Thalassobaculum sp. OXR-137: one gene and its partner. The protein of the gene in region 1 interacts with the protein of each later gene in a pairwise test. Links are inferred from orthologs where the notes say so. Each region holds a gene or a part of one and is shown on either strand. Other genes may lie near its edges.

Region 1 (9,924 bases):
ACGTAGGTCTCCTGGGCCACCGGGCGCATATTTGGAGACCCGGGATCGCTTCTGGCGGCGCGGACCAGGGCGACGAGTTCGGCCGGCAGTTCCAGCAGACGGCCGTCGACCGTCAACTCCTCGGCGACGGAGACCACATACGGTTCGTTCGATCCGTCGACCACGAAGGTGATGTCCACGCCCAGATTCTGCTGTGCGTAGAGCCCGACATTGTCATTGATCCAGACCGCGTCCGGGGCGAGAACGACGTGCTCGACGAAGTCGTTCCAGTACGCGTAGTCCGACGTCCAGCCGCCAAGCTCGCGACGGTTCCCGTCGATGATGCTGCGCAGGGTATGCCGCGTGGCGTCCACCGCCTGCCTGTCCTGAGCATCCGCGGCCAGCCAAGCCATCGCGAAGACGGCGCCCACGAGCCCGGCGATAAGACCGATGACAGGGAGCAGCAACCCGAAGCGCGGTGCCACAGACGCCTGCCCGTCGGTCCTCGCTTTACGGTCCATGCTTTGTCCGTAGGTTCCGAAAATCAGGCCAGACTGCGCCCGTTCTCTTGGTGACCCAGCTTACCCAAGAGGCTTGCCCCGAAGCCTTTCAATATCGTTAACATTCCAAAACTATTGGAATCAATTCGAATAGAGGCCGTCCGGCTTCCGTGCGCTGAAGGACAGGCTGAGCGGAAGCAGCGGGTCGGTGCCCTCCGGCCAGGCATGAAGACCGTCGGCCCGCTCGACCAGGCTGGGCAGCAGCGCCCAGGTGATGGTCGGATGCTCGTGCAGGAACTCGAAAGCGAGTCCGGCCGCGGCTACTGATGTGACGAGTTCCGACACCGGATGGGCCCATTCGTAGGTCCGCGTGTTCACGGTCTTGTGAGCGCTCCCGTAATCGTCCGGGTCGTCCAGTTCGGTGGGCGCGGGGTCGTGAAAATACCGATACTTGGTCTTGAACCGCCCGGCCGCCGCCTCGCAGGCGCCCTGCCCCTCGTCCCAGACATAGGCCAGGGGGTGGCAATCGGCGAAATACAGGCGACCGCCGGGTTTCAGGAAATCGGCGGCGATCCGGGCCCAGCCCGCGAGGTCCGGCAGCCAGCAGATCGTCCCCCAGCTCACGAAGACCAGATCGAAACGCTCGGGGATCAACTCGGGCGCGGCGTAGAGGTCGCCCTCCACGAAGGTGGCGGAGAGGCCGGTCTCCTGCGCCAGGGCGCGGGCCGCGCGGATCGCCTCGCCGGAAAAATCGAGCCCCGTGACCGTCGCCCCGCGCTGCGCCAGGGTCAGGGTGTCTAGCCCGAAATGGCATTGAAGGTGCAGGACGCAGAGCCCGGCCACCGGGCCGAGCTCCTCCTCCACGATCGGGTCGAGCCGGCGGTTGCCCGCGCGCAGGGCATCCACCGAATAGAAGCCGGAGGTCAGATGGGGCTGAACCAGCTCGTCCCACTTGGCGCGATTCGCGTCGCGAAACCGGTCCATGCCCCCTCCACGTGCCGATCCGGTTAGAACGGGATCTCGTCGTCCAGGTCGCTCGGCCCACCCATGGGCGGCTGGCCACCGCCGCCGCCGGAGGAACCGCCGCCATAGCCGCCGCCCGAGGAGCTGCCGCCACCCGACGAGCCGCCGCCGTAGCCGCCACCCGAAGACCCGCCGCCGTAATCGTCGCCGCGGCTGTAGTCGCCGCCGCCGCCGCCTTCGCCCCGGCCGCCAAGCAGGGTCAGCTCGCCGCGATAGCGTTGCAGCACGACTTCGGTGGAATACTTCTCCTGCCCGCTCTGGTCGGTCCATTTACGGGTCTGGAGCTGGCCCTCGATATAGACCGAGCTGCCCTTGCGCAGATACTGCTCGGCGATCCGCGCCAGGTTCTCGTTGAAGATCACCACGCGATGCCACTCGGTGCGCTCCCGCTGCTCGCCGGAGGTCCGGTCGCGCCAGCGCTCCGAGGTCGCAATCGCGAGGTTCACGATTTTCAGGCCGTCCTGGGTCGATCGCACTTCCGGATCGCGGCCCAGATTGCCGACCAGAATCACCTTGTTGACGCTGCCCGCCATGTTTCTCGCTCTCTGTTTGTTCCGAACCTCGTCCCATGATGCGGTCCATGGAACGGTTTGGGCGACAATCCCACAGCCTGCCCCGATGCGCAAAGACTGCCGTGACCAAACTGCAAACGGCGAAGAACCGCGGGAAACTGCAAATCTAGTTTCGAACTCTCGACCCGCCGCTTATCGATCCGAATTCGTAACGATCCGAGTCGCACTATCCGCTACCCCGGTCGGCGAAAGTTACCCACAGCCTTGTTACCGCGCCCCAAGGCTATACTTAGAGTGCATATTCGGACAGGTGGTCATACCGGGCCTCTGTGTACTATATTTGTTCTCCTTCCGCGACTCTCGAGGACCCGATGGCGCCCGACCCGTCTTTGCCGAAGCCGGCCACCCCTGAGCTGCGGGCGATCCGCATACGCGGTGCCCGCGAACACAACCTGCGCAACGTCGATGTCGACCTGCCGCGGGACAGCTTGGTGGTCCTGACCGGATTGAGCGGGTCCGGCAAATCCTCGCTCGCCTTCGACACGATCTATGCCGAGGGTCAGCGCCGCTACGTGGAGAGCCTGTCGGCCTATGCCCGTCAGTTCCTCGAACTGATGCAGAAGCCGGATGTGGACCTGATCGAGGGCCTGTCGCCGGCAATCTCTATCGAGCAGAAGACGACCTCGCGCAACCCGCGCTCCACGGTCGGTACGGTCACCGAGATCTACGACTATTTGCGGCTGCTGTTCGCCCGCATCGGTGTCCCCTACTCGCCCGCCACCGGCCTGCCGATCGAGAGCCAGACGGTCAGCCAGATGGTCGACCGGATCTGCGCTCTGCCCGAAGGCACACGGCTCTACCTGCTGGCCCCGACCGTGCGTGGCCGCAAGGGCGAGTACCGCAAGGAACTGGCCGAGCTGCGCCGGCGCGGTTTCCAGCGCGTGCGGGTCGACGGCGAGCTGTACGAGATCGAGGACGTGCCGGCGCTGGACAAGAAGCGCAAGCACGACATCGAGGTGGTGGTCGACCGGCTGGTGGTGCGCGAGGGCATCTCGACCCGGCTGGCGGATTCCATCGAGACCGCTCTGGAGCTGTCCGACGGCCTGCTCTTCGCCGACGACGCCGATAGCGGAGAGCGGCACACCTTCTCCGCCAAGTTCGCCTGTCCGGTCAGCGGCTTCACCATCGACGAGATCGAGCCGCGGCTGTTCTCGTTCAACAACCCGTTCGGCGCCTGCCCGACCTGCGACGGGCTCGGCAGCCAGATGTATTTCGACGAGCAGCTCGTGGTGCCGAACCCGAAGCTGAGCCTCAAGGCCGGGGCCATCGCCCCCTGGGCCGGTTCTTCTTCGAAATACTACGCCCAGTCGCTGAAGAGCCTGGCGGCGCATTTCGACATCTCCCAGGACACGCCGTTCGAGGATCTGCCGGAGGAGGCCCGCCAGGGCATTCTTTTCGGTACCGGAACGACCCCGGTGACCATGACCTTCGATGACGGGTTGCGCAGCTACAAGACCAACAAGCCGTTCGAGGGGGTGATCCCCAACATGGACCGGCGCTGGAAGGAGACCGACAGCTCCTGGGTGCGCGAGGAGCTGGGCCGCTACCAGTCCGTCGCGCCCTGCGAGGCCTGCGGCGGCCAACGCCTGAAGCCGGAGGCCCTGGCGGTGAAGATCGCCGGGCTGAACATCTCCGAGGTGACCGAGTTCTCCATCGGCACGGCCGTGACCTGGTTCACCGACCTGTCCGGCAGCCTGACGACGAAACAGGGCGAGATTGCCGAACGGATCCTGAAGGAGATCAACGAGCGGCTGGGGTTCCTGAACAATGTGGGCCTGGAATACCTTACGCTCTCGCGTTCCTCGGGCACCCTGTCCGGCGGCGAGAGCCAGCGCATCCGGCTGGCCTCGCAGATCGGCTCGGGCCTGACCGGCGTGCTCTACGTGCTGGACGAGCCGTCCATCGGCCTGCACCAGCGCGATAACGACCGGCTGCTCGCCACCCTGAAGCGGCTGCGCGACCTCGGGAATACGGTGATCGTGGTCGAGCATGACGAGGACGCGATCCGCGAGGCCGACTACGTGGTCGATATGGGCCCGGGCGCCGGGGTCCATGGCGGCACCGTCGTCGCCGCCGGCACCCCGGCCGAGGTCATGGCCAATCCGGCCAGCCTGACCGGCAAGTATCTGGCCGGCTTCGAGCAGATCGAGATCCCGGCGACCCGCCGAAAGGCGAAGAAGGGCAAGCAGATCGCCCTGACCGGGGCCACCGGCAACAACCTGAAGAACGTCACCCTGAAGATCCCGCTGGGTACCTTCACTTGCATCTCCGGTGTGTCCGGCGGCGGCAAGTCGACCCTGGTGATCGAGACGCTTTGGAAGGCGCTGGCCCGACGGCTGCACAACGCCCGCGAACACGCCGCCCCGTTCGAGCATCTGGCCGGGCTGGAGAATGTCGACAAGGTGGTCGATATCGACCAGTCGCCGATCGGCCGCACGCCGCGCTCGAACCCGGCCACCTATTCCGGCGCCTTCACCCCGATCCGCGACTGGTTCGCCGGCCTGCCCGAAGCCAAGGCCCGCGGCTACGCGCCGGGCCGCTTCTCCTTCAACGTGAAGGGCGGGCGCTGCGAGGCCTGCCAGGGCGACGGCGTCATCAAGATCGAGATGCACTTCCTGCCGGATGTGTACGTGACCTGCGACGTCTGTAAGGGCAAGCGCTACAATCGTGAGACGCTGGAAATTACTTTCCGGGACAAGTCGATATCGGACGTTCTTGACATGACGGTGGAGGAAGGCGCGGTCTTCTTCAAGGCGGTGCCCTCGATCCGCGACAAGCTGGAAACCCTGGAGCGGGTCGGCCTCGGCTACGTGAAGATCGGCCAGCAGGCGACCACCCTGTCCGGCGGCGAGGCGCAGCGGGTGAAGCTCGCCAAGGAACTGTCGCGCCGGGCGACCGGGCGGACCGTCTACATCCTGGACGAGCCGACCACGGGGCTGCATTTCGAGGATGTGCGGAAGCTGCTGGAAGTGCTGCAGGCGCTGGTCGATCAGGGCAACACGGTCATCGTGATCGAGCACAACCTGGAGGTCATCAAGACCGCCGACCACGTGGTCGATCTCGGCCCCGAAGGCGGCGACGGCGGCGGCCGTATCGTCGCCCAGGGCACGCCGGAAGACGTCGCGGCGACGGAAGGCAGCTACACCGGCTCCTACCTGAAACGCTACCTGCGCCCCACTCCGGCGAAGAAATCGGCGTAGGGGCACCTCTCTCACGGCCCCCACTCCCCGGCCCTGTGCCGTGGCCTGCGACGGGGCCTACGGCGGGACGGTACGGGCACTCTGTGCAGAATGCGCGGACGGACGGGACGGCAGAACCGTGGGCCCAGGCACAAGGCCGGGGAGTGCGTCATCCTGGCGCTCGCGGATTTGCCACGACAGCTAAGGCGCTGTCTGCGGGCCCCTCATCGCAGCGGTACCACGGTCTTCTCGGTCTGGTCCGCATTCCAGTAGGCGACCTGGCGCGCCTCGAAATCCCAGTCGCCGATGGCGACCAGATAGGCGCCGCCCACCTCCCACCGGATGTCGTAGATCATCGACACCATGGGCACCGGCATTCGACCGTAATCCGTGCCGTCCGTTCCCTCGATCCGAATGTGGCCGGCCTTGTCCCCCGACTGGCCGGGGAACCGGGGCACCATGGCGTCGAGGACGCGGTAGGTGGCGATGGCGGTATATCGGCCGTCCGGCGATGGCTCGCGCCGGTACTCGCCCTCCTGAAAGGCCAGGAAAATCACCCCGCCCATGGGCAAGGCAATAAACGCCACCGCCACAACGAGCAGCCGGCGTTTCCAACCCCATCGTGTTCCGCCCTGGCCCATGAGTCCCTGTTGCCGCTTCGCCTGTGCGCAGTATCGCATGGCCTCGCAGAACGACGACAAGCGCGGGGCAGGTTTAGGCGCCGAGAGGAAGGCACGCTCGCTCCCGCAGAAGCCGACAGTCGGTCAGATGTTGAACACCTTGCCGTGGATCGGCATGGAGGGGGCCACGCCCAGGCCCTGGACGTAGTCGAACTGGGCGCGGCGGGCGGCGGTGGCCGCGTCGAAGGTCTGGGCGCCGTAGAAATAGCGCCGCATCTTGCCCGCCTTGTTGCCGGTACTGAATGCCCTGAGGGCTTTGCTGCCCTCCACCGTGGGACTGCCGAGTTCCGCGCCGTTCACGGCGACCGCCACCAGCCCGACCCCGCCGAGCTTGTCCGCGCGCCGGAATGACAGGCTGAAATCCCCCACGAATCCAGAGAAGTACGGCGACAGGTATGTGAAGATCGTGTGCAGACGTCCCTGAGGCACATCGTCCGGCAGGTCGCGGACCATCAGCATCGCCCGCTGCTCGGCGATGCGGGGCAACAGTTTGCAGACGTCCAGATAGGCCTGCCGGAAGCCCTTGGCGGCCACCGTCTCGAAATGCACGGGGATGATGAGGAGCGCCCGCATCCGGCGCTCGGCCGCCTCGGTCAGCGCGCGGCCGGCATGGCTCAGCACCAGCCGGTCCATCGCGGCCTCCACCGCCCCCGTCCCCGACGAGCCACCGCTGCCGCGGCCGAGATCGACGTCGTCCGGCACATGCAGGTCGGCGTGGTAGCAGGAGACGAGACGCTTGCGCACATTGGCGACCGGCCAGAACCGCATCACCATGCGGTCCTTGGCCGCCTCGACCATGGCCTCTTCCGCCCGCTCCGCGTCGCGCTGGGCCTCCTCAACCGATTTCTCCAGCGCCGCCGGGCTCTTCAGCGCCTCGGTGTCCTTGCGCGGCACCTCGAAAACGACGGGTCGGACGGACACCGCCTCCATCCCCGCCCCGGCGCCGCTGAGCTTGCCGTTGACCTCCACCGCGATCCGGCGGGCGGTGGCATCGGCCTCGGCCCGCGTCGCCTTGCCGAACAGCACGACGAACTTCTCGTCGTTCATCAGCAGGAACACGTCCGACGACGTGATGTGCCGCTTGATGACGCCCTCGGTCACCAGATGCACCTTGTCCTTGATGCCTTCCCAGCGGTCGCCGAACCGCTCCTTCAACGCCTCGAATCCGAGCATCTGGACGTTGCCGGCGATCAGGGCATCGGCCGCGACCCGGTTCTCCCGCACGAAGGACAGGACTTTGGAGGTGAAATCGGCGGCATCTCTCGGGTCGAGCTTCTGCCGGTCGAAGGATTGCAGAAACCCGCTTTTCTTCGTTTCGCGAGGGATACCGCTCTCGTAGGTCTCAGACATACCTTCTCCGGTGGGGAGACCGGCCGGTTTCCGGCCGGAAGAGTGACGGTCCGGTCGATACACTACCGCAAGTTTCCATCCTATTTTAGGCGAAACCGCGATATCTCATGGGAGGCCTGCCCTTGCGCGGCCGCCGGGCGGAGGTTATCTCCCGCACAGACTGCGAGGAAATGATGTCTATTCCCTTAACGCCCACCTCCGAGCGCCCTGCTTCCGCCGTTCCCGTTCATGTCATCGGCGGCGGACTCGCCGGCAGCGAAGCCGCCTGGCAGCTCGCCCGCGCCGGCGTGCCTGTCGTGTTGCACGAGATGCGCCCCGTGCGGGGTACGGCCGCCCATCAGACCGACCATCTCGCCGAGCTGGTCTGTTCCAACTCGTTCCGCTCCGACGACCACACCGCGAACGCGGTCGGCGTGCTGCACGAGGAGATGCGGCGCTGCGGCTCGATCATCATGGCCGCCGCCGACAGCCACCAGGTCCCGGCCGGCTCCGCGCTGGCGGTCGACCGGGTCGGGTTCTCCGCCGCCGTGCAGGAACGTCTGGAGGCCGAGCCGCTGATCACCATCGAGCGCGGCGAGATCGCCGGGCTGCCGCCGAAGGAGTGGGACAGCGTCATCGTGGCCACCGGTCCCCTCACCTCCGATCCCCTGGCCGAGGCGATCCGCGAGCTGACCGGCGCCGACAGCCTGGCTTTCTTCGACGCCATCGCGCCGATCGTCCATGCCGAGAGCATCGATTTCGACACCGCCTGGTTCCAGTCGCGCTACGACAAGCCGGGCCCCGGCGGGTCCGGCGCCGACTACGTGAACTGTCCGATGGACGAGGAGCAGTACAATGCCTTCGTCCAGGCGCTGCTCGACGGCGACAAGATGGACTTCAAGGAGTGGGAGGCCAACACTCCCTATTTCGAGGGCTGCATGCCCATCGAGATCATGGCGTCCCGCGGCCCCGAGACCCTGCGCTTCGGCCCGATGAAGCCGGTCGGCCTCACCGATCCGCGCACCGGCCGCCGGCCCCACGCGGTCGTCCAGCTCCGCCAGGACAATGCGCTCGGCACGCTCTACAACATCGTCGGCTTCCAGACCAAGCTGCGCTACGGCGAGCAAAGCCGGATCTTCCGGATGATCCCGGGGCTGCAGAATGCGGAATTCGCCCGGCTGGGCGGCCTCCACCGCAACACCTTCATCCATTCCCCGAGCCTGCTCGACGACACCCTTCGGCTGAAGGCCGATCCGCGCCTCCGTTTCGCCGGTCAGATCACCGGGGTGGAAGGCTATGTCGAGAGTTCCGCCATCGGCCTGATGGCCGGCCGCTTCGCTGCGGCAGAGCGTTTGGGACGCGCACCGGACGTACCGCCGGTGACCACGGCCTTCGGCGCGCTGATCGGGCATATCACCGGCGGCGCCAATGCCGAGACCTTCCAGCCGATGAACGTGAATTTCGGCCTGTTCCCGCCGCCGGAGGAACAGATCACGGCGAACGGCAAGCGCCGCAAGCTGAAGGGCACCGACCGCCGCAAAGCGATTGCCGAACGGGCGCTGGCGGATCTCGACGCCTGGCTCGGCCGCCCGGCGGAAGCGGCGGAGTAGCGGCCTCTACCGCATCGCCTCCCCGTTCCTGGGATCAAGCCGGCGCACAGCAGTCCGCCCGGCGGTTCAGAACAATCTGAAGCGCGCTGCCCGCAGGGCGTGGCGCCAGGCGAGTGACGCCGGAATGTCGGCGAGTGCCGGATCTCGAGGGTCGCCGCCGGTGCGGGCCAGAGCCCCCAGCAGGTCCTGGGCGCGCGCGGCGAGAAGCCGAAGCGGGCGGGCGGGGCGACTGCGAAGCGCGGGAGAGGTCTCGGCATCGCTCAACCGCGCCTGCCCTCGCGCCAGGATCGGACGGCACAGGGCGCCGAGATCGACCGACGCCGGCAGATCCTTGATCCGCGACAGCGTCGTCCCGGCCGCCTCCAGCACCGACGCCGGCAGCGGCGCGCGTCCGGCCGCCAGCAATACCGGCATGGCACGGACGAGCCCAATCAGCGCCCAGGCGGTCCCCACGTTCCGGGCCATTTCCGTATCGGCCCCCAACACGCGCGCCATCGCCGCCGTTACCTCTCCCCCCGTCGCCGCGGCGTAGTCCTCCAGCGCGTCCAGATCCGCCGCCGGCTCTTCCGACAGGTCGCCCTCGCGGGCATCGACCACCCGGCGCAGATCCGACAGCAACTCGGGATGCCGCTCCGCGACCTGAGATAGCGGGAGCACCACCTCATGGGCGCGCGGGGTCCCCGCTTCGATCCCGTCGAAGGCCTCCCGCCACCATTGCAGCCGGATCAGGCCGATGGTCGGGTCGCTCACCACCTCCGCGATCTTCGCGATCTCATGATTGGCGGCGAGCACGGCGAACAGGCCGTCGCGCTGCTCCGGGGCGGCGAAGAGCGAGACCAGGTAGCGCTCGCGGTCGTGCCGGCGCACGATCTCCGCACAGGCCGCCAGGTGTGATGCCAGGGTCGCGTCGGTCATCGGGCCGAACGTCGGCCTCAGCCGCCGGATTCGGGGATGAAGTGCTTGGCCAGCGCGATGCCCTGGCCCTGGTAGTTCGACTTGATCGCCTCGCCATAGACCATGTCGGTCTGACCGTTGGCGATCCGGCGGTAGTC
Region 2 (9,477 bases), 1.4 Mb from region 1 along the record:
CGGCGAGTTGGCCCTGAACGCGCGGGACGAGGTCCCCTCGGCCGATGCGGACGTGACGTTCGACGACCTGGCCCTCGCCGCGTTCTTCAAGGACAGCAAATACTTCGAGACCATGGGCGGGACCCTGTCCGGAAGCCTGTACATCCTGGGCAGGGGAAACTCCCTGGCCGATATCATGGCCGCGGCCAACGGCGACGGGGTGATCGAGATCTCCAAGGGCGCCTTCAGCGGCCTGCTGATCGAGGCGGCTGGCGTCGATCTGGTCGAATCACTGATCCTCTTCATCGGCGACGACGCCCGCGTGCCGATCCGCTGCGGCGCCGGCCGGGCGGTGGTGAAGGACGGGGTGGCCCAGTTCGACCGCGTCGTGGTCGATACTGCCGACTCGGTTCTCTATGCCCGCGGCGGGGTCAATCTGCTGGACCAGACGGTGGATCTCTTCATCACCGCCGACGCCAAGGATTTCAGCCTGATCGACATGGAAGCCCCGGTCCGGGTGAGGGGCCCCCTGGGCGATCCCGAGACCAGCATCTCGCCGGACAAGCCGGACATCCCGTTCTTCGAGATGGGCGAGGCCGAGGACGTGGATTGCGGGGCGCTTCGCCAGCAGGTGATGAAGGGCGACTGACGCCCCGCCGGCCGTTCAGGCCGGTTCCCGGCAGATCCGCTCGAATTCCAGCGCCGCCGCCGACAGCCGCCGCTCCTTGTGGCGGAGCAGGGTGAACTGCCGCGGCGCCAGGGGAATATCCAGAACCACCAGCTCGCCGGCGGCGATGAACGGCGATACCACCAGCTTCGACAGGGCCGCGGCACAGGAGCTGCCGCGCACCGCACCCAGGACCGCCTCGTTGGTCGGCAGGGTGGCGGCGGTCGGCAGGGTGGCGCAGTCGATGCCATGGCGGTCCAGCGCCGCCTCGAACTCCGCCCGCGTGCCCGATCCCCGCTCGCGCATGACCCAGGTCAGGTGATGGAGCGTTTCCAGCGTGGTCCGCGCGGCGATCGCGGCGGCCCGTTGCGCCATCACGATGACCAACTCGTCCGCCAGGAACGGCTGTGCCGCCAGCGCCGGCTCGTCCACCGTTCCCTCGATGAATCCCAGCTCGGCCCGGCCAGAGATCACCGCCTGCACGACATTGGCGGTGTTGCCGTCCCGGAATCCCAGGGTGATGCCGGGATGGCGCTCGCAGAAGCGCATCAGCCGGTTCGGCAGCCAGTAATTGGCGATGGTCTGGCTCGCTTCGATGTCCAGATGCCCGGTCCGTAATCCGCCCAACTCGCTCAGCAGCCCCTTGGCCTCGTTGACGGCGGCGAGGGTGTGGCGGGCCTCCTCCAGAAACACCCGTCCGGCGCGCGTCAGCTCGATGCGGCGGCCCACCCGGTCGAACAGGTGGACATCGTAGGTGGTCTCCAGCGTCTTGATCGCCGCACTGGCGGCCGAGGGGGTCAGGCCGAGGGATTCCGCGCCCCGGCTCAAATGTTCGCGCTCGGCGACGGCGATGAAGATGGCGAGCTGTTCGAGGGTCAATCGTTCGATCCAATTGAATGAAACATCTTATATTATTCGATGTTTATGGATTAGAGGAATGCCTAGTTTCCACCTCCCAATCAGGAGGATGGAATGCGCACACCCCGATTCATGGCGGAGATTCTTCCCGGGCTCATGCTCTCGGGGGCCATCGGGTTTCTGGCATACGGGTTCGAGCAGGCCGAGCACCAGATCTTCGGCCACGTCTATCTGGACGGACTCGTCGTCGCCATCCTGGCCGGGACGCTGGTTCACACGTTCTTCGGCCTGCCCGACAGGTTCCGGCCGGGGGTGTCATTCTCCGCCAAGATCGTCCTGGAGGTCGCCATCGTCCTGCTGGGCGGGACGATCAGTGCCGCCGCCATCGCCTCCTCCGGTCTGCCGCTGATCGCCACCACCGTGGCGGTGGTGACGGTGACGCTGGTCGCGAGCTACCTGATCGGCCGGTCGCTCGGCCTGGACGACAAGCTGGCGACCCTGGTGTCGTGCGGGAATTCGATCTGCGGCAACTCCGCCATTATGGCGGCGGCGCCGGCGATCGACGCCCGCTCGGAGGATGTGGCCGCCTCGATCGGCTTCACCGCCGTGCTTGGCATCGCGGTGGTCCTGCTGCTGCCGCTTGCTGCGCTGGCCCTGGGGCTGGACGACTGGCACTACGGCGTGGTTGCGGGGCTCAGTGTCTATGCGGTGCCGCAGGTCCTGGCGGCGACCGCGCCCGTCAGCGCGGTGAGCGCACAGATCGGCACGCTGGTGAAGCTGGTGCGGGTGCTGATGCTGGGGCCGGTCGTGCTGGCCGCCGGGCTGCGCTACGGCCGGCGGGGCGGGGGACGGCTGCCCCTGTCGGTTCTCGTGCCGTGGTTCATCCTCGGCTTCATCGCCCTGATGCTGTGCCGGTCCTTCGGCCTGCTGCCCGATGCGGCGGCCGGTCCGATGCAGGCCGCCTCGGCCAACCTGACGCTGGTGGCGATGGCCGCACTCGGCCTGTCGGTGAACCTCCGCTCGGTGCTGGCCTCGGGCGGGCGGGTGCTGGCGGCCGGGGTGCTGTCGATCCTGCTGCTGGTCACGCTGGCGATCCTGTCCACCAGACTTCTGCCGCTGCTCTGAAACAGCGACCGGGCTTCAGCGGCCGCGCCGCTTCCGGGCCTTGCCCTTGCTGCCGCTGCCCTTCTCGGGTGGGCGGCCGCTGGGCGGTTGGATGGCGACCTTCAGGCGCACCACGCCGCCTCTCGGCAGCGGCTTGCCGTCGGTGGTGACGCCCAGTTCGGCCGCTTCCAGGCGCTTCAGCTCGTCGCGGATGCGGGCCGCCTCCTCGAATTCCAGATCGGCGGCGGCCGCCTTCATCCGGACTTCCAGCTCCTCGATGATCTGGCGGATCGGCTTGTCGACCAGTTCGCCCTCGCCGCTTCCGGTATCCACCGAGACGTGGTCGCCGCGCTCGTAGACGCTCTGCAGGATGTCGCCGATGTTCTTCTTCACGCTCTCCGGCGTGATGCCGTGGGCGGTGTTGTATTCCATCTGGCGCTGGCGGCGGCGCTCGGTCTCGCCCAGCGCGTATTCCAGGCTGTCGGTGATCCGGTCGGCATAGAGCAGCACCCGGCCCTCGACGTTTCGCGCCGCGCGGCCGATGGTCTGCACCAGCGAGGTCTTGGAGCGCAGATAGCCTTCCTTGTCGGCGTCGAGGATGCAGACCAGGGCGCATTCGGGAATGTCCAGGCCCTCGCGTAGCAGGTTGATGCCGATCAGCACGTCAAACACGCCGAGCCGCAGGTCGCGGATGATCTCGATGCGCTCCAGCGTGTCCACGTCGGAGTGGATGTAGCGGACCTTGATTCCGGCCTCGTTCATGTACTCGGTCAGCGCCTCGGCCATCTTCTTGGTGAGGACGGTGATCAGCACCCGGTGGCCGCGGGCGGCGGCGTCCTGGCATTCGGCGATGCAGTCGTCCACCTGGCTCTTGGTCGGCCGGATCTCGCAGACCGGGTCGATCAGGCCGGTCGGCCGGACGAGCTGCTCGGTGAACACGCCGCCGGTCCGCTCCAGCTCCCAGGGGCCGGGGGTGGCCGAGACGAACACCGTCTGCGGCCGCATGTCCTCCCACTCCTCGAACTTGAGCGGGCGGTTGTCCATGCAGGACGGCAGGCGGAAGCCGTATTCCGACAGGGTGTACTTGCGGGCGTAGTCGCCCTTGAACATGCCGCCGATCTGCGGAACCGTCACATGGCTCTCGTCGACGATCAGCAGGGCGTTCTCCGGCAGGTATTCGAACAGGGTCGGCGGCGGTTCGCCCGGATTGCGGCCCGAGAGATAGCGCGAGTAGTTCTCGATCCCGGCGCAGGATCCGGTCGCCTCGATCATCTCCATGTCGAAGGTGGTGCGCTGCTCCAGCCGCTGCGCCTCCAGCAGCTTGCCGGCGAGGTTCAGTTCGTTCAGCCGGACCTTCAGCTCTTCCTTGATGAGGCGGACCGCCTGCTGCAACGTCGGCTTCGGGGTGACATAGTGCGAGTTGGCGAAGACCCGGATCTGGTCGAGGCTGGAGGTCTTCTCGCCGGTCAGCGGGTCGAATTCCTGGATCGCCTCCAGCTCGTCGCCGAACAGGGACAGGCGCCAGGCGCGGTCCTCCAAGTGGGCCGGAAAGATCTCCAGGCTGTCGCCGCGCACCCGGAAGGTGCCGCGGTGGAAGCTGGCGTCGTTGCGCTTGTACTGCAGCTCCACCAGCCGGCGCATGGTCGCCGTCCGGTCGACCCGCTCGCCGACCTTCAGCTTCAGGATCATGTTGCCGTAGGTCTCGACCGCGCCGATACCGTAGATGCAGGACACCGAGGCGACGATGATGACGTCCTCGCGTTCCAGCAGGGCGCGGGTGGCGGAGTGGCGCATCCGGTCGATCTGCTCGTTCACCGAGGATTCCTTCTCCACGAAGGTGTCGGTGCGCGGCACATAGGCTTCCGGCTGGTAGTAGTCGTAATACGAGACGAAATACTCCACCGCATTATGCGGGAAGAAGCTCTTCATCTCGCCATAGAGCTGGGCGGCGAGCGTCTTGTTCGGCGCCAGGATCAGGGCGGGCCGCTTCACCTCCTGGATGACGTGGGCCATGGTGAAGGTCTTGCCCGACCCGGTCACGCCGAGCAGCACCTGATCCAGTTCGTTCGCGTGGATCCCCTTGATCAGTTCCTGAATCGCCTGGGGCTGGTCGCCGGCCGGCTGGAACTCGGACACGACCTGGAACGGGACGCTCGCATCCTGGGCGGCGACGTCGGCCTTGATCTCGGCGGTGATCGCCCGGTTGGTGGCGTTCACCTCCTGCCGCAGGCCGCGGAGATGCTCAAGCTGGGCTTCGATGAGGTCTGTGCTCATGCTGAGAACATAAGGTCGGGGGTACGAAAAGGGAACAGCTTTGAGGTGTGCCCTAAATCGGCAGCCGAATTACCGCCCGCAGGCCGCCGAGCGGCGAGTCCTCCAGGGTCAGGTCGCCGCCGTGGCTGCGCACGATGTCGCGGCTGATGGTGAGGCCGAGGCCGGTGCCGCCGGTCTCCAGATTGCGCGAGGGCTCCAGACGCTTGAACGGCTGGAACGCTTCCTCCCGGCGGTCCTCCGGGATGCCGGTGCCGTCGTCGTCGACAGTGATCTCGATCATATCGCCGGTCCGCACCACCGCCACGTTCACGCGGGTTCCATATCGCGCCGCGTTCTGGACCAGATTCGCCACCGCCCGGCGCAGGGCGTCGGGGCGGGCCGGCAGCACCGCCTGGCCGTCGTCGGGCTGCTCGTAGACGATGCGGGTGCCGCCGCGGCGTTCGTTGGCGATGAGGTCGTTCACCAGGGTGCCGATGTCGATCTCCACCGGCACCTCGGCCCCTTCGCCCCGGGCGAAGGCGAGGTAGCCCTCCACCATGCGCTCCATCTCGTTCACGTCGGCCTTGAGTTCGGCGGTGTCGTCGTTATCGCCGAGCATGGCCAGTTCGAGCTTCATCCGGGTCAGCGGCGTGCGCAGGTCGTGGCTGACTCCGGCGAGCATCTCGGTGCGCTGGGAAAGCTGGCGGTTGATGCGGTCGCGCATCTGCAGGAAGGCGGCCGAGGCCTGGCGTACCTCCGTCGCGCCTTCCGGTTTGAACCCGGTCACCTCGCGGCCGAGGCCGAAAGCGCGTGCGGCGATGGCGAGCCGGCGGATCGGCCGGATCTGGTTGCGCATGAACACAATGGCGATGGCGAACAGCACCAGCGACGAGCCGAACATCCAGAGCAGGAAGACGTAGGTGGTCGAGGTGAAGAGCCGCTTCTTGTGGGCGAGGACCTGCAGCACGCCGGAGGGAAGCTGCACCAGGATCTCGATCCGGCGGTCGATGGTTTCGGTGTTCATGATGTAGGGGCGATGGACCTTGGTCTCCATCGCGTCCTTCATCGCCTCCTGCGTCTGGTCGAAGACCGAATAGATCGGCTGGTTCGGCAGGATGCCCTCGGGCTGCCAGCGCAGCTCGATGTCGAAATGCCGGCTCGCCCGCTCGGACAGCTCGGCCACCCAGTCCTGGCTGACCGGCGGGCGGAGCTCCTCGATCAGGAAGGCGATGTCGCCCGCCAGGCTGTGCACCAGGCGCCGGGTCATGATCTCCCAGTGCCGTTCGTAGAAGACGTAGGCCGAGATCAGCTGCATCAGCACGACGGGCGTGACGATGATCAGCAGGGCGCGGCCGAACAGGGTCTTGGGCAGGTACCGCTTCAGCCGCTTCTTCGCCGGGCCCGGCATATCCGCCACGCGCGGCCGGCTGAGCGACGCTTCGTCGGTACGCGCGCCGGCGAGGGAAGGACCGTCTCGGGTGATCTCCGCCATGGGACAGATGCTCCGGGCCTGGGCGTTGTCACTCGGCACGACAATAGCAGGTCTGCACCGGTGTCGCGCCCCCGACGGGTGCGGCCGATCGCCGGCCCGGAGTCCGGTCCCTGGCGGCCCAGCCGATCAGCCGTAGTTCTGGCCGCCGTCCACCGCGATCGTCTGCCCGGTCACCCAGTTGGCCGCGTCGGAGACCAGGAAGGCCGCGACACGCGCGATCTCCTCCGGGGTGCCCATCCGGCCGAATGGGATCTTGTCGCGGGTGGCGAAGTACTTGTCCGGATCGTTGTAACGGCGCCATTCCCAGCTTCCGCCGGGAAACTCGATGGAGCCCGGCGCGATGCAGTTCACCCGGATGCGCTGCGGCGCGTAGCGGACCGCATGGGACTGGGTGAGCTGGATCACCGCCGCCTTCACCGCCCCGTAGGGGATGGAGCCGCTGGGACCGATGCCGGAAATGGACGAGATGTTCAGCACGCTGCCGCCGGTCTTCTCCAGATGCGGGGCCGCGGCCCAGGTGGCGCGCACCACCCCCATCAGATCGACGTCGATGCCCTTCTTCCAGCCCTCCTCGTCGTCGGTGGCGCCGAAGCCGGACGGGTTGTTGACCAGCGCGAACAGACCGCCCAGGGCGTCGGTCGCGGTCTGCACATAGGCGGCCAGCGCCTCGGCGTCCCCGACATCGCAGATCGCGCCGTGGACGTTCTCCGCCGGCGCATCGCCGCCGAGCTCGGCCAGGGCGGCATCCAGCGACTCCTGGGTGCGGCCGCAGATCGAGACCTTGGCCCCTTCCGCCAGGCAGGCCTTGGCGATGGCCAGGCCGATGCCCCGCGTGCCGCCGGTCACGATCACGCCCTTGCCCGAAAGTCCGAGATCCATCTTCGTCTCCTGAATTGATGAGCGCTGACTTTAGGCGTGCTGCGGTGCAGCGCCAAGACACCGACGGCACCGCGTCGGGGGTCGGGAGCCGAAAAGAGCCGGTCTTGCCGAAACGCGCCGCCCCTGCTTCGATAGCGTTCCCACCGCTTTCCGAGATCCGATCATGACCGAGACCCGCTCTGCCGACCAAGGCACACCTGCCGGGGTGGCGCTGCCTTATCGACTGCGCCTGCCGGGGCCGACCGCCGTGCCGGAACGGGTGCTCAAGGCCGCCGGCCGGCCGATGGTCGCCCATCGCGGTCCCGAGTTCCTCGACCGGTTCCAGGCCATCCAGCGCCGGCTGCAACCGATCCTCGGACGCAGCGGCGTGCCGCCCTTCCTGTTCGCCTCCACCGGCATCGGCGCCATGGAATCCGCCATGGTCAACGTCGCCGGTCCGGGCGCGAAGATCCTGATCACCACCAACGGCCAATGGGGCCCGGTGTTCCGGCGTCTCGCCGAGGCGATCGGGGCCGAGGTGGACGAGGTGGTTTCCGACAGGGGCGCGCCGATCGATCTGGACGGCGTGCGCCAGGCGCTGAAGGACAAGCGCTACGACGCGGTGTTCACGGTCCACAGCGAGAGCTCCACCGGCGCGCTGACCGATCTGAAGGCGCTGGGGTCGATCGTCGGCGAGACCGATGCGGTGCTGGCCTGCGACAGCGTCAGCGGATTGGGCGGCGCGGAGATGCGGGCGGACGAGTGGGGCGTGGACGTTGTCGTCTCGGCCTCGCAGAAGGCGCTGATGTGCCCACCGGGCCTCGGCATCGCCAGCATCAGCGAGAAGGCCTGGGATCTCATCAACCGGGACGACCGCGGCCCGCGCAGCTATTTCGACTACCGCCGCTTCCGCCCCATGGCCGAGAAGGGGGAGCCGACCTATACCGCCCCTATAGCCATGCTGAACGCCCTGGACGAGGCGCTGACGATGATCGGCGAGGAGGGGATCGAGGCGGCCATCGCCCGTCACCTCCGTCTGAACGCGGCGCTCACCGCCGGGCTGGAGGCGCTCGGCTTCTCGGTTTTCCCGACCGGCACGCCGAGCCCGACCCTGGTGGTGGCGAAGACACCCGAAGGTCTGTCGGCGCCGGCGCTGATCGACCGGCTCGCCGACGGCTACAACGCCGTCATCGCCGGGACCCGGTTCGAGGATCTGAAGGACCGGCTGGTGCGCATCGGCACCATGGGATACGTCACCGACGGCGATATCCTGACCGACATCCACCAGATCTCCCAGGCGATGACCGATCTCGGCCGCAATGCCGACGAGGGTGGGGCGCTGGCGGCCGCCGCTGCCCGTCTGTCCGACTGACCCGGCGGCGTCGGATGTCTCGCCGGACGTGAACTTTTCGGTGCCGGCGTGATATAGGCACCGAAACGAGTCACCGTACGGGTTACCGATGGACGCATTCGAAAAGATCCTGGACCGCAACCGCCAGTGGGCGGATCGCATCAAGGCGGCCAATCCGGACTATTTCGCCAAGCTCTCGCTTCAGCAGGCGCCGGACATCCTGTGGATCGGCTGCGCCGACAGCCGCGTGCCGGCGAATCAGATCCTGGATCTGCCGCCGGGCGAAGTCTTCGTCCACCGCAACATCGCCAACGTGGTGGTCCCCTCCGACCTGAACTGCCTGTCCGTCCTGCAGTTCGCCGTCGAGGTTCTGGGCGTGAGCCACATCCTGGTCTGCGGCCATTACGGCTGCGGCGGCGTGCGTGCGGCGATGGCCGATACCGACAACGGCCTGATCGACAACTGGCTGAACCACATCCGTCTGGTTCATCGGCTGCACGCCCGCGACCTGCCCGAGGACATGCTCCAGGAAGAGGCGCTGGACCGGCTCTGCGAGCTGAACGTGATCGAGCAGGTGGACAACGTCTGTCGCACGACCATCGTCCGCAAGGCGTGGGAGCAGGGCAGCAAGCTGCAGGTCCACGGCGTGGTCTACAGCCTGAAGGACGGCGTCCTCAACGAACTTTGCCTGCGGGATTCCTGAGGCGCTTTACAGCGCCGCGATCCGGGCGAGCACTGCGGCGTTCGAGCGGATGCCGTTGTGGAAGCAGACCAGCTCGAACTTCTCGTTGGGGGAGTGCACCCGGTCGTCGGCCAGCCCGAAGCCGAGCAGGATCGACTCGATCCCCAGGTACCGCTTGATCGAGCCGACCGCCGGGATCGAGCCGCCGGAGCCGATCAGGTGGGCGTCGCGCT

What was found.
Region 2: the proteins of uvrA (region 1) and uvrB interact in binary tests that used the Escherichia coli proteins (3 or more experiments, as listed by UniProt). The link is inferred for Thalassobaculum sp. OXR-137 from one-to-one orthologs.

What each region holds. Positions count from the first base shown.
Region 1 is NZ_CP139715.1:3,743,411-3,753,334, reverse strand. The notes cover bases 2,040-5,474. They hold uvrA (excinuclease ABC subunit UvrA), read left to right. Parts: upstream 2,040-2,385; coding sequence 2,386-5,274; downstream 5,275-5,474. Also shown: T8K17_RS17360 (sensor histidine kinase), read right to left, coding at 1-500; T8K17_RS17355 (class I SAM-dependent methyltransferase), read right to left, coding at 621-1,463; ssb (single-stranded DNA-binding protein), read right to left, coding at 1,487-2,035; T8K17_RS17340 (hypothetical protein), read right to left, coding at 5,478-5,819; T8K17_RS17335 (hypothetical protein), read right to left, coding at 6,018-7,283; methylenetetrahydrofolate--tRNA-(uracil(54)-C(5))-methyltransferase (FADH(2)-oxidizing) TrmFO, read left to right, coding at 7,457-8,872; T8K17_RS17325 (phytoene/squalene synthase family protein), read right to left, coding at 8,939-9,787; T8K17_RS17320 (2'-deoxycytidine 5'-triphosphate deaminase), read right to left, coding at 9,805-9,924. UniProt on the Escherichia coli protein: The UvrABC repair system catalyzes the recognition and processing of DNA lesions. UvrA is an ATPase and a DNA-binding protein. A damage recognition complex composed of 2 UvrA and 2 UvrB subunits scans DNA for abnormalities.
Region 2 is NZ_CP139715.1:2,367,605-2,377,081, forward strand. Bases 2,264-5,251 are described here. They hold uvrB (excinuclease ABC subunit UvrB), read right to left. Parts: upstream 4,883-5,251; coding sequence 2,645-4,882; downstream 2,264-2,644. Other genes in these bases: T8K17_RS11080 (YeiH family protein), read left to right, coding at 2,264-2,629; T8K17_RS11090 (ATP-binding protein), read right to left, coding at 4,935-5,251. Outside these bases: T8K17_RS11070 (AsmA family protein), read left to right, coding at 1-628; T8K17_RS11075 (LysR substrate-binding domain-containing protein), read right to left, coding at 644-1,525; more of T8K17_RS11080, read left to right, coding at 1,619-2,263; more of T8K17_RS11090, read right to left, coding at 5,252-6,353; T8K17_RS11095 (SDR family NAD(P)-dependent oxidoreductase), read right to left, coding at 6,480-7,232; T8K17_RS11100 (alanine--glyoxylate aminotransferase family protein), read left to right, coding at 7,396-8,583; T8K17_RS11105 (carbonic anhydrase), read left to right, coding at 8,672-9,265; T8K17_RS11110 (dipeptidase), read right to left, coding at 9,272-9,477. UniProt on the Escherichia coli protein: The UvrABC repair system catalyzes the recognition and processing of DNA lesions. A damage recognition complex composed of 2 UvrA and 2 UvrB subunits scans DNA for abnormalities.